Regions from separate parts of the Cohnella sp. GCM10027633 genome, predicted to be linked through region 2. Evidence: predicted binding sites of a transcription regulator. Region 2 holds the regulator's gene; the other holds the start of a gene.
The links. The regulator LexA, encoded in region 2, represses DNA repair genes until DNA is damaged. The targets are predictions, from matches to a motif close to CGAACATATGTTCG.

Region 1 (6,508 bases), on a different contig from region 2:
ACGACGTCCGCGAACAGCTTCTCCGTCGTCTGCCGCAGCGCGGCATGGAACAGCTGCCCGATATCCGGAGAATCGACGCGGTACAGCTGCCGCTCCTTCAGCTTCAACCCGTGCGCGGCGAAGTGCTGGAACGGGCATGCGACGAACCGTTCCATGCGCGAGACGCTCGCGAGCAGCCTCTCGCCGTACAGAAGCCGGCTCGTCTCCGGCCGCAACGGCATCTCTTCGTTCGTATAGCGGAGAGAGGCGATCAGCGTCGCGAGACGCTCCCGCCAGCCCTCGCGCGATCTCAACCATTCGTAGACGGTCCACCAGCCGTCCGCCATCCGCTCGCCCTGCCGCCAGCCTCTCAATCTAGCGATCAGATGCGTCAGCGCCCTCCCCGGTTGCACGGCATAGGCAAGCTGCTCGTGCTCGGGGTACGAAGGATGCGGCTCCGCCGCGACTTGTTCCACCGGAATGCCGGGGAACCACTTCTGCAGCGTCTTGATCCATGACGACGGCAACAATGCCGCTCCTTCCTCGTCCGCGGCCGGATAGCTGATCCATAGATGCTTGGAGGCGGTCGTCAGCGTCAAATACGCGAGGAACCGCTCGTCGAGCAGCCTTCTGCGCGCCCCGGGCGCCATCGCGAAGCCGTCCGCCGCGAGCCGATCGCGTTCCTCTTCGTCTAGCAAGCCGTTCTCCGGGATTCGCATCGGCATGACGCCGTCGCTCGCTCCGAGCAGGTAGACGATCTGGACGCGATCCGACCGCGTCCGCTCGGGGCTGCCGATCAGCACGCCGTCCAGCGAAGGCGGTACCGCTCCCAGCTTCAGCTCCTCCAAGCCCGAGTCGACCATGCCCGCGAACAACAGCACGTCCTTCGGCTGTTCGCCCATCAACTCTACCAGTTGATCAAGCAGCTGCAACACGCCGTCCCATAGCGGCCGGTGAACCATCATCCGGCCCGGCTGCCCGTTGTCGGCGTCCGCTTGCGCCCAACGCTCCAGCGTATCCGCTGCGTCCGTCTCTTCGAGAAACGCGTACAGACTCTCGCAAAGATCGCGAACCGTCTTCGCCGCCTTCATCCGCTTCTCCAACGCGACGAGCGGACGCAGCAGCGCGTCGCGCACGGCGAACAGCCGCCGCATCGCCTCGTCCGCGTCTTCCTCCCGGCCCTCTTCCTCGAGATCTCCGCGCCTAAGCGGATACCACACCCGGTCGTCGTGCCAGCGCCAGCCGTCGATGCCCGTCGCCAGGGCGTAATTCTCCAATCTATCGATTTCGTCTCTCGTGATCCGCTCGCTCGAAGCACCGAGCATGTCCGTCTTCGCGCAGCGGAATACGGCCTCCGACTTCCAGCCGCCGCTCGCGCATTCGAGCGCGGAACGGACGAATTCGACGAACGGATGGTGAGAGACGGTCAGCTTGCCGTCCAGGTAGTACGGAATGCCGTATTCTCCGAAGACCGACGCCGCGAGATCGGCGTAATCGCCGATCCGCCGCACGAACACGGCGAACTCCCGCCAGCGGCCGCCCTGCTCCCTCACCCGCTTCACCATGTCGCGGGCGACCGCCTCTACTTCCGCCCGGCGATTGGCCGCCGCGTGCAACGACAGCCCGCAGGCGGGATGCTCGGGCCGCAGCAGCGCCGCGTCTCCGGTCCAGCGCTTGCGGCTATCCCAGTTGGCATCGACGAACGCGAGCATCGGGTTGCGCTCGAACCTCGGCGGCACGAGCGGATCCAGCGATACGGCAGGCTCCTGCCGAACGCCGGCGCGATCCGCGATCTCGCATAACGTCGCGGAAGTCTCCCCCGTCTGATAGAACGAGGCCAGCTCGTCCGGTCGTTCGCCGGCCGAATAAGGACGGTCGACGCACAGCGTCGCCGACAGCCTGCGAACCCGCTTCAAGAGCGCTTCGATCGCCGCGTACTCGTTCGGCGTGAAGCCATGGAAGCCGTCGAGCCAGATTTCGGCGCCTTCGAGCAACGGCGCCGTCGCGGCGCCCTTCGCCAACCAATCGAGCATGTCTTCCCCGTCCAGCCAACGTCCGGCGAGCTCGCGCTCCATCTCCGCGTAGACGAGCGACAAGTCATGCAGCTTGTCCGATAGCAGCGAAGCCTGCGGCATGCGCGCCGCCCGTTTCGCTTCGGCGTCGGCTCTTCCGAGCAGCTTCACGCTGTCCACGCCGTACCGTTTCATCTCCGTCAGCAGCTCGTTCATGCGCGCGACCAAGCCCGATTCCGTGGCGCCGCCGCGGAACAGCTTCAGTCGCTCGCGGTTCGCCTCCAATATTTTGTGCAACAGCATCGCCTTGCCGTTATCGTGGATCGGAATGACCGCCGAGCCGCCCGTCTCCTGCATGACGCGGAACGCGAGCCGGCGGAAGCTGAGCACCTGCGCGCGCATGAAGCCGCCGAGCTCCGGCGTCGTCGCCATCGCGTATTCCGCCTGGAACGTCGCCTGCTCGGGCACGATCAGAATGAGCGGCGCCCCGAGCGGATCCCGCCGCAGTCCTTCCCGGATTTCGTCGAGCGCGAACCGCGTCTTTCCGCTGCCGGAACGTCCCGTAATAAGCCGAAGCGACATGCTTCGCACCTCCCTCGCCATGCTTGGCAGGGCGCTTGTCCGCGCCCGAACCGACTCCGACTATTGTACCACATGGCGCGAATAGGCGCACAGGCGTTCGGTGGCGATAGGCGGGGGTAAAAAAAAGATCGTCGGTTTCCCGCCATACGACAGGAGAACACGACGATCTTCTACTTATTAATACGACAAAATCCTCGCCCTCCGGAACGGATTAACCCCGACGCCTTTGCCGGACGGCATCGCTCCCGGAACGCCCTCCGACTCGAGCAGCGGCCGCACGACGAGCTTCGTCGGCCACGTCTCTTCGACGAACAGAAGCCGATACAGTCTCGCCTTGTCGTCCGCGGGAATATCGACGCGCGCCAGCGCTTCCTTAAGCATGGATTCCGTCGCCGCCCACAGCCGTTCGGCCGGCAATCCGAACGCCGTCTCGAAAGCTTGCATGATCGATGCGAGATTCACCTGCGTCCCTAGCGTCTGAACGTAGAACAACAGCTTCTCCGGCGTCTCGTTGTACAAGCTGTTGGAATAGCCGGGCCGAATCCGGTAACCGGGATCCGCGATACCGTGCCGGTTCAGATACGGCTGATGGAGCCGCACGGAATCGTGGTCCCGGAACAGCAGCCCGACCGGCTCGCCCCGCCGCAGCACGAGGCAGACGTTCTGCCCGTGAAACTCCGGCACGATGCCGATCTTGAGTAGCCTGAGCGCCACGTCGTAGAACAGCGCGGCAAGCGCGCGGTAGAACCGGAACGCTTCCTCCGGCGACGCGGGGCGCCCGGTCAATTCGGACAACAGGTACCGCGCGCCGTCGCCAAGCGCGTCGCCCAACGCCGCCATCGGGACGATCGCGTAGGGTTCGTCCAGCAGCTCCCGCGGATACATCCGCAACTGCGCCGCCAGATGGCGAGGATGATCGTCGAACAAGCCCATCGTCTCCGGCATATAGCCCCACCATAGATGCTCCTCGCACAGGAACACCCTGCCCGCCAGCGTCGCGTCGCACCCGATCGCCTGGCGGAACATTCGCTCCCCGGCCAATCCGTTCAACAGCTTGACGACCGGCAAATAACGCGCCGCCCCGAGCGACAAGACGCTCACCGGCAGCTTCAGCGATACGGCCGGATCTCGCGTCGAAGCCATCGAACGCATCGAGGACGTCGCGACGAATTCCCCCGCGAGCGCGTCCAGCACCGCGATCGTGCCGTCCGAGATCTCGCGCCCGAACGCCGGCGCGATGATCCGTTCCAATTGCCAAGGATGGACCGGAATCGCCGTATACCGGCTCTTCGCCAAGCCTCTTCGTTCCATCTCCCGCTCGACGAGCGCGCGCTCGGGTCCGCTCAGCGCGTCCAGCGCCTCCCTGCCGTCTCCCGGGCTGCCGGCGACGACCCTGTCGCTGGCGATCGCGACCCACCGCATCGTCGTCGGCCGGCCGAATTCGGCCATGTACAGCTCGTAATCGCTCTCCGAGAAACCGATCTTCGCCTTCGAAGTCGGATGGAACGGACGATCCCGCATCGATGCGATCCGCTCGGCCAGCAAGTAACGTTCGTGAGGCGACCGCGGCGAGGGCCCGTATCCCGACGCCGTTCGGGATAGACTTCGTTCCGTCTGCCAGGTCGCCGTCTCCAGCGCCCGCAAGAAAGCTTCCGCGCCGGGATGAGCCGAACCGTCCAACGCCGCGGCAGCAAGTTCCCCGGCGGTCCGAATCTCTCGCCAACCGAAGGCGTCCCTGACGAATACCGGCGACCCGGCGATCCACTCATAATCTTGCCTAATGCTCGGCCGCACGAGGAACAGCGCGTCCCCCGCGTACGCGAGCCCGTCCCCGTGCGATCCGAACGGCTCCGCGAGCGCGGGATGGTCGGCCAGCCGAACGACGGAGCCTCCGTCCGTCGGGAACAATCGTTCCGCGATGAACGCGTCGATCAGATCGCCGAGCACCCGTTGCTCCGCGTCGCGGGCTTGAACCGGAGATATCGCTTCTCTCATCGCGCGACCCCTCCCGTCTTCGCCGCTTCTCCGCGCTCCGCCCCGACGTCCTCGCCGAAGTACAGGAATTCCGGATACGGATGGCCGAGAAAATCGCGGTGGGAGATCGTCCAGCCGTAAGCGCCGGACTTCTCGAACACGACGATGTCACCGACTCGCAGCCTCTCCACTTCGGCGTCCGTATGCAGCCGGTCCTTCGGCGTGCACAGTTCGCCCACGATCGTAACGCGCCCCCGCTCCACGCTCGGCCGCTCGAACGGATAGGCCCACTCCTCTACCGGAACGATATGGAATGGATGGTCATGTCCCCAAGAAGCCGGCAGACGGTTGTGGTGCGTACCGCCGCGAATGACGGCGAATTCGCGTCCATGCGACGATTTCACGTCGACGACCTCCGCCGCGTAGTACCCGTAATCGGCGACCAGGAGACGTCCCGGCTCGAAGAAGAGCGCGGTATCCCCGAGCTCCCTCACCGCCCGGCTTCGCGAGAGCAGATCGGCGAAGAGCGGCCAATCGAAGTTCGGCGTTCCGTCGTAGGACACGCCGAAGCCGCCTCCCGCGTTCACGACCCGGACAACGACGCCGTATGTCTCTCCCCACTCTTGCGCCTTGGACAAGTACAGCTCGATCATCTCCGCGTGAAGCCTCGCGTCCGGGTTGTTCGACAACGAGTGGAAGTGAAACCCGTCCAGCCTAACGTACCCGTTGCCCGGATCGCGCACGAGCGCGATCGCCTCCGCCAACCGCGTCTCGTCGATCCCGAACGGCGTAGCCATGCCCCCCATCGAGATGTTCGTGCGCGGCAACGCGTCGGAGCGCAGGTTGACCCGCAGCAGGACGGACATCGTTCGCTTCCGCTCGTTGGCGTAGAGCAGCAGCTTGCGAAGCTCCAACACGCTCTCGACATGGAGATGGGTGACGCCGAGCCGAATCGCTTCCAGCAGCTCCTGGTCCTTCTTGCCGGGTCCTCCGAATAGAACGGGCACGTCGGCGGAAACTTCCCTCACCGTTCTCAGCTCGCCCGCCGACGCTACCTCGAAGCCCGCCACGTGCGGCAGCAACGCCTTGATGACGCGAGGATCGGGATTGGCCTTGATCGCATAGAACAGACGCGCGCGCTCGGGCAGCGCCGCCGCCATCCCGGCCGCGTGCTCCCGCATGCCCGCCAAGTCGTACGCGTACGCGCACGCAGGCCGGCCGGTAGCCGCCCGGCGCTGTCGAAGCCATAACGCAAGTTCGTTCTTCATGTTACCTCCTTAATGATCGTTGCATAGTCGTCCCGCTTCTGTCTGTAAGCCCGGAAAGCCGTGTTGCGGTCGTCTCCGAGCACGAACGCTCGCACGCCTTGAATCGCCTGCTCTCGCATCTCTTCGGGATGGCGCGACACCGCCGCGCACGGCACGCCGAGTCGCCTTGCCGTCTCCCGCACTTCCCCGAGCCTGCGCTTCACCTCCGGATGTTCCGTATCCCACGGGAATCCGAGCGACTGCGACAGATCCGCGGCGCCTTCCAGCACGAAGCCGACGCCTGGCGCGGATAAGATCGCCTCGCGGTTATCGACTCCCGCTGCGCTCTCGATCATCGGAACGACGAGCACCTCTTCGTTAGCCCGGACGACGTATTCCGCGAGAGAATGCTTCGCGAACGCGCCGGCGCGTCCGCTGTTCAGGCTGCGCGCGCCGATCGGGGCGTAATAAGCGTGCCGGACGGCTTCCTCGACTTGCCCGCGGCTCTCGACATGCGGAATGACGATGCCTTGCGCCCCGCTATCGAGCGCCTGCAAGATTGCCGTCCGGTCGACGCCGGACACGCGGACGAGCGGCGTCACGTCCATGAGCTCCGCCGCCCGGATCATGTTCTCCGCCTCGTCCATCGTCGTCGTCGCGTGCTCCCTGTCGATGATGACGAAGTCGTATTCGGCATGCCCGATCATCTCCACG
Region 2 (6,508 bases):
ATGCACTGCCACCAATCGTTGTTCCGCGGCAACGAGAACGCGTTCTTCGACCCGAACGATAAGCTTGGTCTTAGCGCGATCGCTAGACAATACATGGCGGGTATCTTGAGACATGCGCGCGGTTTCGCCGCCATTACGAACCCGACGGTCAACTCTTACAAACGTCTTGTTCCCGGCTATGAAGCGCCTTGCTACGTAGCCTGGTCCGCAAGCAACCGGAGCCCGATGATTCGGATTCCGGCATCCCGCGGCCTTAGCACGCGCATCGAAGCTCGCAACCCGGACCCGGCCGCCAACCCTTACTTGGCGCTTGCGGTCATGCTGAAGGCGGGTCTCGACGGTATCGCGAACAAGATGACGTCTCCGCCGCCGGTCGATCGCAACATCTACGTGATGAGCGAAGAGGAACGGATCGACGCGGGCATTCCGAGCTTGCCGATCAACTTGAAGGAAGCATTGTCCGAGATGCTTCGCGACGACGTCGTATGCGAGACGCTCGGCGATCACGCGCTCAGCCACTTCTACGAGCTCAAAGAGATCGAGTGGGACATGTACAGAACGCAAGTCCACCAATGGGAACGCGATCAGTATTTGACGGCGTTCTAGAATAAACGCAACGCATAATAACCGGCCCCGCGGCGTCTTCGGACGTTCGCGGGGCCGGTTTCCGTATAGATAGGGTGAAATTCGCTAACGGATGTTTACGAACGCACCGTCTTGAGCGCGCCACTCCAGGCGACGACTTGGTCGAGCATGCCGTTCAAGTTCGTCAGGTGAAGCTCGGCGGGCTTGAACGTGCTGCCGTTCTCGAAGTCCGTGAACAGCGACAATGCCACATGGACGCGAACGTCGGCGATCGATACTTCGCCGAGAATGCCCCGCAGATGCTCGGCTGCGCGCGCGCCGCCTACGGAGCCGTAGCTGACGATGCCGGCCGCCTTATTGTTCCATGCGTCGCGAGCGTAGTCGATCGCGTTCTTGAGCGCACCCGTAATGCTGTGGTTGTACTCGGCGACGACGAAGACGAAGCCGTCGAGTCCGGAGAGCGTCGTATTCCATTTCGTCGCTTGCTCCGTGGCGTCCGTCTCGCCGAACATCGGCAGCTTGTAGTCCGCGATGTCCACGATCTCGTAATGCGCGTCGTTGCGCGCATCCGCGTGCTTCTTCACCCATTCGCCGACTTGAGGGCTAACGCGGCCTTGGCGGGTGCTGCCCAGAATAATTCCGATTTTCAATTGTGACATGTCGTCCTCCTGAATTGTTTATCGTTAAAAGCACGTTCGTTAAATAGTATGTCCAATCGTCATTACCCAGTATAAGCGACGTTCAAACGAGCAAGAAAAAAGGCAGACCCGTCATCTCCCGATGAGCGGGTCTGCCTTGTCGCCGAGCCGGCGAGCTTGCCGGCTTACATGAACGAGCGAATCAATCCGATGACTTTACCCAGGATGCTGACGTTCGGATAGCGGAGAGGCGACATGCTCGAATTCTCCGGTTGGAGACGAATATGATCGCGTTCCTTATAGAACGTCTTGACGGTCGCTTCGTTGTCTTCCGTCATCGCGACGACGATATCTCCGTTCGTAGCGTTCGGCTGCTGGCGTACGATGACGTAGTCGCCGTCGTGGATGCCGGCCTCGATCATGCTATCGCCTTGGACGGAAAGCATGAACACCGGTTGATCGCCGACCATCGTCGCCGGCAGCGGGAAGTACTCTTCGATGTTCTCCGTCGCCGTTATCGGCACGCCGGCCGTTACTTTGCCGACGAGCGGAATTTGGCGAACGGAGGCAGCCAGTCCGAACACGTTGTCGTCGTCTCCCAGAATCTCGATCGCGCGCGGTTTCGTCGGATCGCGGCGGATCAAGCCTTTCTTCTCCAGGCGATCGAGGTGGCCGTGCACGGTGGAACTGGATGCGAGCCCTACGGCTTCGCCGATCTCGCGGACGGAAGGGGGATACCCTTTGTCGCGCACTTCGTTCTTAATGAAGTCTAAAATGGCATTTTGGCGATTGGACATCTTGGACACGCCAAGCCCTCCCTATGTATCAGCTCATGATGACAAATTATAACACAGAACTCGAGTTCGCACAAACATTCGTTCCGCCGAACAAATGTTCCAAAATTTGTTGACAAGCACATATGTTCGTGCTAATCTGATACCAGAACAAATGTTTGGGGTGAGCGTAAATGGTACATACATGGGTATCCGGTTCTTCCGCAACTGCTTCAACGCTTCGTAACGGTACGGCTTACGCTAAGCCAGCATACGCGGGACGGACGGCGCCGCAAGCGCCGGCTCGTTCGCATCGCGGCTTAGGCATCGCGCGTTCCTTCTTTATACTGTTCGCCTTTCTGATTCTGTTCAGCGGATTCGCGTTCGCGCATACGTTCGCATCGGACGCCGAGGTTTCGCCGGCGACGGCAACGGAGATCTCGATCTCCGTCGATAGCGGCGATACGATCTGGGACTTGGCCGCTTCCTATAAGAAGGATACGATGGATACGCGCGACGCGGTGCATGCCATCAAGAAGCGGAACGGTTTGTCCTCGTCGTCCGTACAAGCAGGACAGACGTTGATTTTACCAGCCAAGATGTTGCCTTAATGCAATACGAACGCGATGCGAACGAATGTTCCGAGACCGGGGAAACCCGGTCTTTTTTGCGTGCCCGGTTTTCTTGACAACGCATCGCCGTTAATGTCAAAGTAGAGAAGATATACGGAAGGGAGTGACAACGCCATGGAAATGGAGAAGCTGATTGGGCGCATTAACGAATTGGCCCGCAAAAGCAAAGCCGAAGGCTTGACGGAAGAGGAAACGGTCGAACGCGATCGGTTGCGCAAGGAATACTTGGTCAACTTCAAGAACAACTTCCGGCAGCAGCTGGACCAGATCGAAATCACGGACGAGAAACCAACGATTGTACATTAAATAGATCGGTTGGCTTAACGCAGCAGCATTTGACGAGGAGGAGCTTTATGTCCCGCTCATGGGAACGCATGGTTCAGAAGAACGCCAAGCAAGTGAACAAACGCCGTAAAAGAGACGGCAAAAAATCGATTAGCGCAACATCCGCTCCGCATGTCGACAAATTCAAAGGGCGCAATTACGTCGTCCCGATCCTGCTCCTCATGCTCATCGCGCTCTACGTGACGTTGGCGCAGCCGTGGTCCGACGAATTCCTGACCGACCCGACGCTGTTCTGGGTGACGATCGGGTGTTACGTCCTGCTCGCTTTCTTCTACTACATGCGCCGCCCTTATTTGTCCGTCACCCGGGACACGCTAGAGACGCGCAAGTTCACGGGCTACAAGACGCTGCGGCCGTCCGAGGTTCGCAAGATCACGATTCAGCCCGGCTATGTCGTGATCGACACCGTCAAAGGCTCGAACTGGGTATTCTCGAAATTGATGAACCGATTCCCGATCGACCTGATGGCCGAGCGGCTGAAAGTATACGCAGACCTGCACCAAGTGGAATTCGAACAGAAGACGAAGTGAGGAGACCGCACCGATGTCGATTAAGGCAGTTCTATTCGATCTAGACGATACGTTGTTATGGGACGAGAGAAGCGTAACGGAAGCGTTCAGCAACACGTGCAAGCTCGCCGCGGAAGCGACGGGGCTGAACGAAGCCGAATTGGAAGCTTCCGTCCGCAAGGAAGCGCGAGCGCTGTACGAGACGTACGAGACGTATACGTTCACGCAGATGATCGGTATCAATCCGTTCGAAGCGCTGTGGGGCAACTTCAAGAAAGGCGAGCACGACATGTTCCGCAAGCTGGAACAGCTCGCTCCGGCTTACCGCACGAATGCTTGGACCGCGGGATTGGCGGCGCTCGGCGTCGACGATCCGAGTCTCGGACAGAAGCTGGCGGAGTACTTCCCGGCGCAGCGCCGCAGCCTGCCTTACGTATACGAAGAGACGTTCGCCGTATTGGACGAGCTTCGCCAGGACTATAAGCTGCTCTTGCTCACGAACGGTTCCCCGGATCTGCAACAGGAGAAGCTTGACGGCATGCCGACGCTCGTTCCTTACTTCGACGCGATCGTCATCTCCGGCGATTTTGGCGAAGGCAAGCCGTCGCCGCGGCTGTTCGCGCACGCGATGGAACGGATCGGCATTACGGTTGACGAAGGCGTCATGGTCGGCGACAAGCTGACGACCGACATTCTCGGGGCGAACGGCGTCGGCATGACTTCGGTGTGGATCAACCGCCACGAGACGAAGCTGAGCGGAGATATCGTGCCGAAGCACGAAATTCGCAGCTTGACGGAATTGCCCGGTCTGCTCAAGACGTTATAAACCGCAATCATCGACTTCGAAGACAGCGTCCCGCGCTGTCTTCGTTTTTTGTAAGGGGAGAGAGGAATGCGGATGAGGGAGCAAGACATTGCCGAATGGATAGCTTGCGATGAGAGGATGATGCACGTCCTCCGTTGCGTAAGGCAGTTACGCCTGCCTGACTCCTGCGTATGCGCCGGATTCATTCGTTCGAAAGTATGGGATGCTCTTCATGGCTTCGATGCCCCGACGGCATTGCCGGACGTCGACGTCGTCTATTACGATGCCGCCGATACGAGCGAGCGTACGGAACAAGAGTACGAGATTGCGCTGCTTGCCATGGACGGTTCGATCCCGTGGTCGGTTAAAAATCAAGCCCGCATGCATGCGAAATCCGGTCATTCGCCATACGTTTCGACCGCTGACGGATTGGCCCATTTTCCGGAGACGTGCACGGCCATCGGCGCCCATATAGACGCGAAGGGAAATGTGCAACTCATTGCTCCGTACGGAGTAGAAGACTTAGTACGTCTCATCGTGCGTCCGACGCCGTATTACTTATCCCCTGAGAAGATCGGAATTTACAGGAAACGAATCACCGATAAAAACTGGCGGGAGAAGTGGCATCGGCTGACGATCTTGGAGGGGTGAAGACCAAAAAGACGTACGAAACCGAATACGGTCCGTACGTCTTTTATTTATACAGCAATTGGCTTACTTCACGAATGCAGGATCGTCGTAGTTGTGGGCGACCCAGCCGGCAGGCTCGATGAAGAGGCGAACGGCGACGATCTGGCGGTTGTCCATGAGCGTGAAGAAGTGAGCGTAGCCTTCCGGAACGGAGATGACGTCGCCGGCTTCGAGCTCGACGTCGAAGTAGCCGACTTCCTCGTTGCCTTTGATGATGAAGATGCCGCGGCCGGCCGTAATGGCGCGAACTTCGTCTTCGGTATGCGTATGCACGTTCTCGAACTTCTTCAGCAGCTCATCGAGGTTCGGCGTCGCCTCGGACAGGGCGATGACGTCCCAAGTCTTATAGCCGCGGCGATCGGCGAGATCCCGGATCTCGGAGTCGAACGTCGACAGGATTTCGCTCTTGTCTTCGTCGGTCAGCGCGAACTTCTCTTGCAGGCGCTCCGGGAGCTTGGCGGCGTCCCAGTGTTCGTACAGCACGTCTTGCTTATTCAGGAACTCGCGAACCGCCTGCTCGCCACTAATGCGTTCGTTCGTGTTGCGGATACGGATTTCAGCCATCGTTAATTCCTCTTTTCCCAATCTGGATTATAGACTTAATTATAAAGCAGTTTGCAAACCATGTCGATGTGCACCTTTTCGTCCTAATGCGATTCTGTTACTATAGAATTTAATGATTTGACAGACGGGGGCAGCGATTCTAATTATGACTGTAACGCATACGAAACCTTCTCTGCAAGAGGAGCTAACGAAACGCATCCTGATCCTCGACGGCGCCATGGGGACGATGATACAGCAAGCGAATCTGGTCGAAGCCGACTTCGGCGGAGAGGAGCTGGACGGCTGCAACGAGATGCTCGTGCTGACGAGACCGGACGTCATCCAAGGCATTCACGAGGCATACTTGGCCGCGGGGTCCGACCTGATCGAGACGAACACGTTCGGCGCGACGAGCGTCGTCCTGCAGGAATACGACATTCCGGAGAAGGCGAGAGAGATTAATCTGGCGGCGGCCAAGCTCGCCCGCGATGCCTGCGACAAATATTCGACGCCGGATAAGCCGAGATTCGTGGCCGGCGCGCTCGGTCCGACGACGAAGACGCTGTCCGTCACGGGAGGCGTGACGTTCGACGAGCTCGTCGTCAGCTACGAAGAGCAGGTTGTCGCGCTCATCGAAGGCGGCGTCGATACGATCTTGATCGAGACGTCCCAGGATACGCTCAACGTCAAGGCCGCGGGCATCGCCGTTCGCCAGGCTTACGCGAAGACTGGCGTCACGCTGCCGATCATGATCAGCGGCACGATCGAACCGATGGGCACGACGCTAGCGGGACAGAACATCGAATCGTTCTATGTTTCTCTCGAGCATTTGAAGCCGATCTCCGTCGGCTTGAACTGCGCGACGGGGCCGGAATTCATGCGCGATCATATCCGGACGCTCTCCGGCATCGCCGACGTCGCGGTCAGCTGTTACCCGAACGCGGGGCTCCCCGACGAGAACGGTCATTACCACGAAACGCCGGAGTCG

Region 1: a site for LexA is predicted at 2,660-2,673, ahead of addB (helicase-exonuclease AddAB subunit AddB). Genes of this name have one in related genera too.

What each region holds. Positions count from the first base shown of each region.
Region 1 covers NZ_JBHTGV010000003.1:451,460-457,967, forward strand. The annotation lists gene addB (helicase-exonuclease AddAB subunit AddB) at 1-2,573, opposite strand, end outside; gene ACFQZG_RS11290 (IucA/IucC family protein) at 2,751-4,568, opposite strand; gene ACFQZG_RS11295 (type III PLP-dependent enzyme) at 4,565-5,815, opposite strand; gene ACFQZG_RS11300 (HpcH/HpaI aldolase family protein) at 5,812-6,508, opposite strand, start outside.
Region 2 covers NZ_JBHTGV010000001.1:501,335-507,842, reverse strand. The annotation lists gene glnA (type I glutamate--ammonia ligase) at 1-606, shown strand, start outside; gene ACFQZG_RS02180 (NADPH-dependent FMN reductase) at 702-1,244, opposite strand; gene lexA (transcriptional repressor LexA) at 1,409-2,029, opposite strand; gene yneA (cell division suppressor protein YneA) at 2,191-2,607, shown strand; gene ACFQZG_RS02165 (DUF896 domain-containing protein) at 2,743-2,934, shown strand; gene ACFQZG_RS02160 (hypothetical protein) at 2,982-3,503, shown strand; gene ACFQZG_RS02155 (HAD family hydrolase) at 3,517-4,308, shown strand; gene ACFQZG_RS02150 (nucleotidyltransferase family protein) at 4,375-4,938, shown strand; gene ACFQZG_RS02145 (1,2-dihydroxy-3-keto-5-methylthiopentene dioxygenase) at 5,002-5,541, opposite strand; gene metH (methionine synthase) at 5,687-6,508, shown strand, end outside.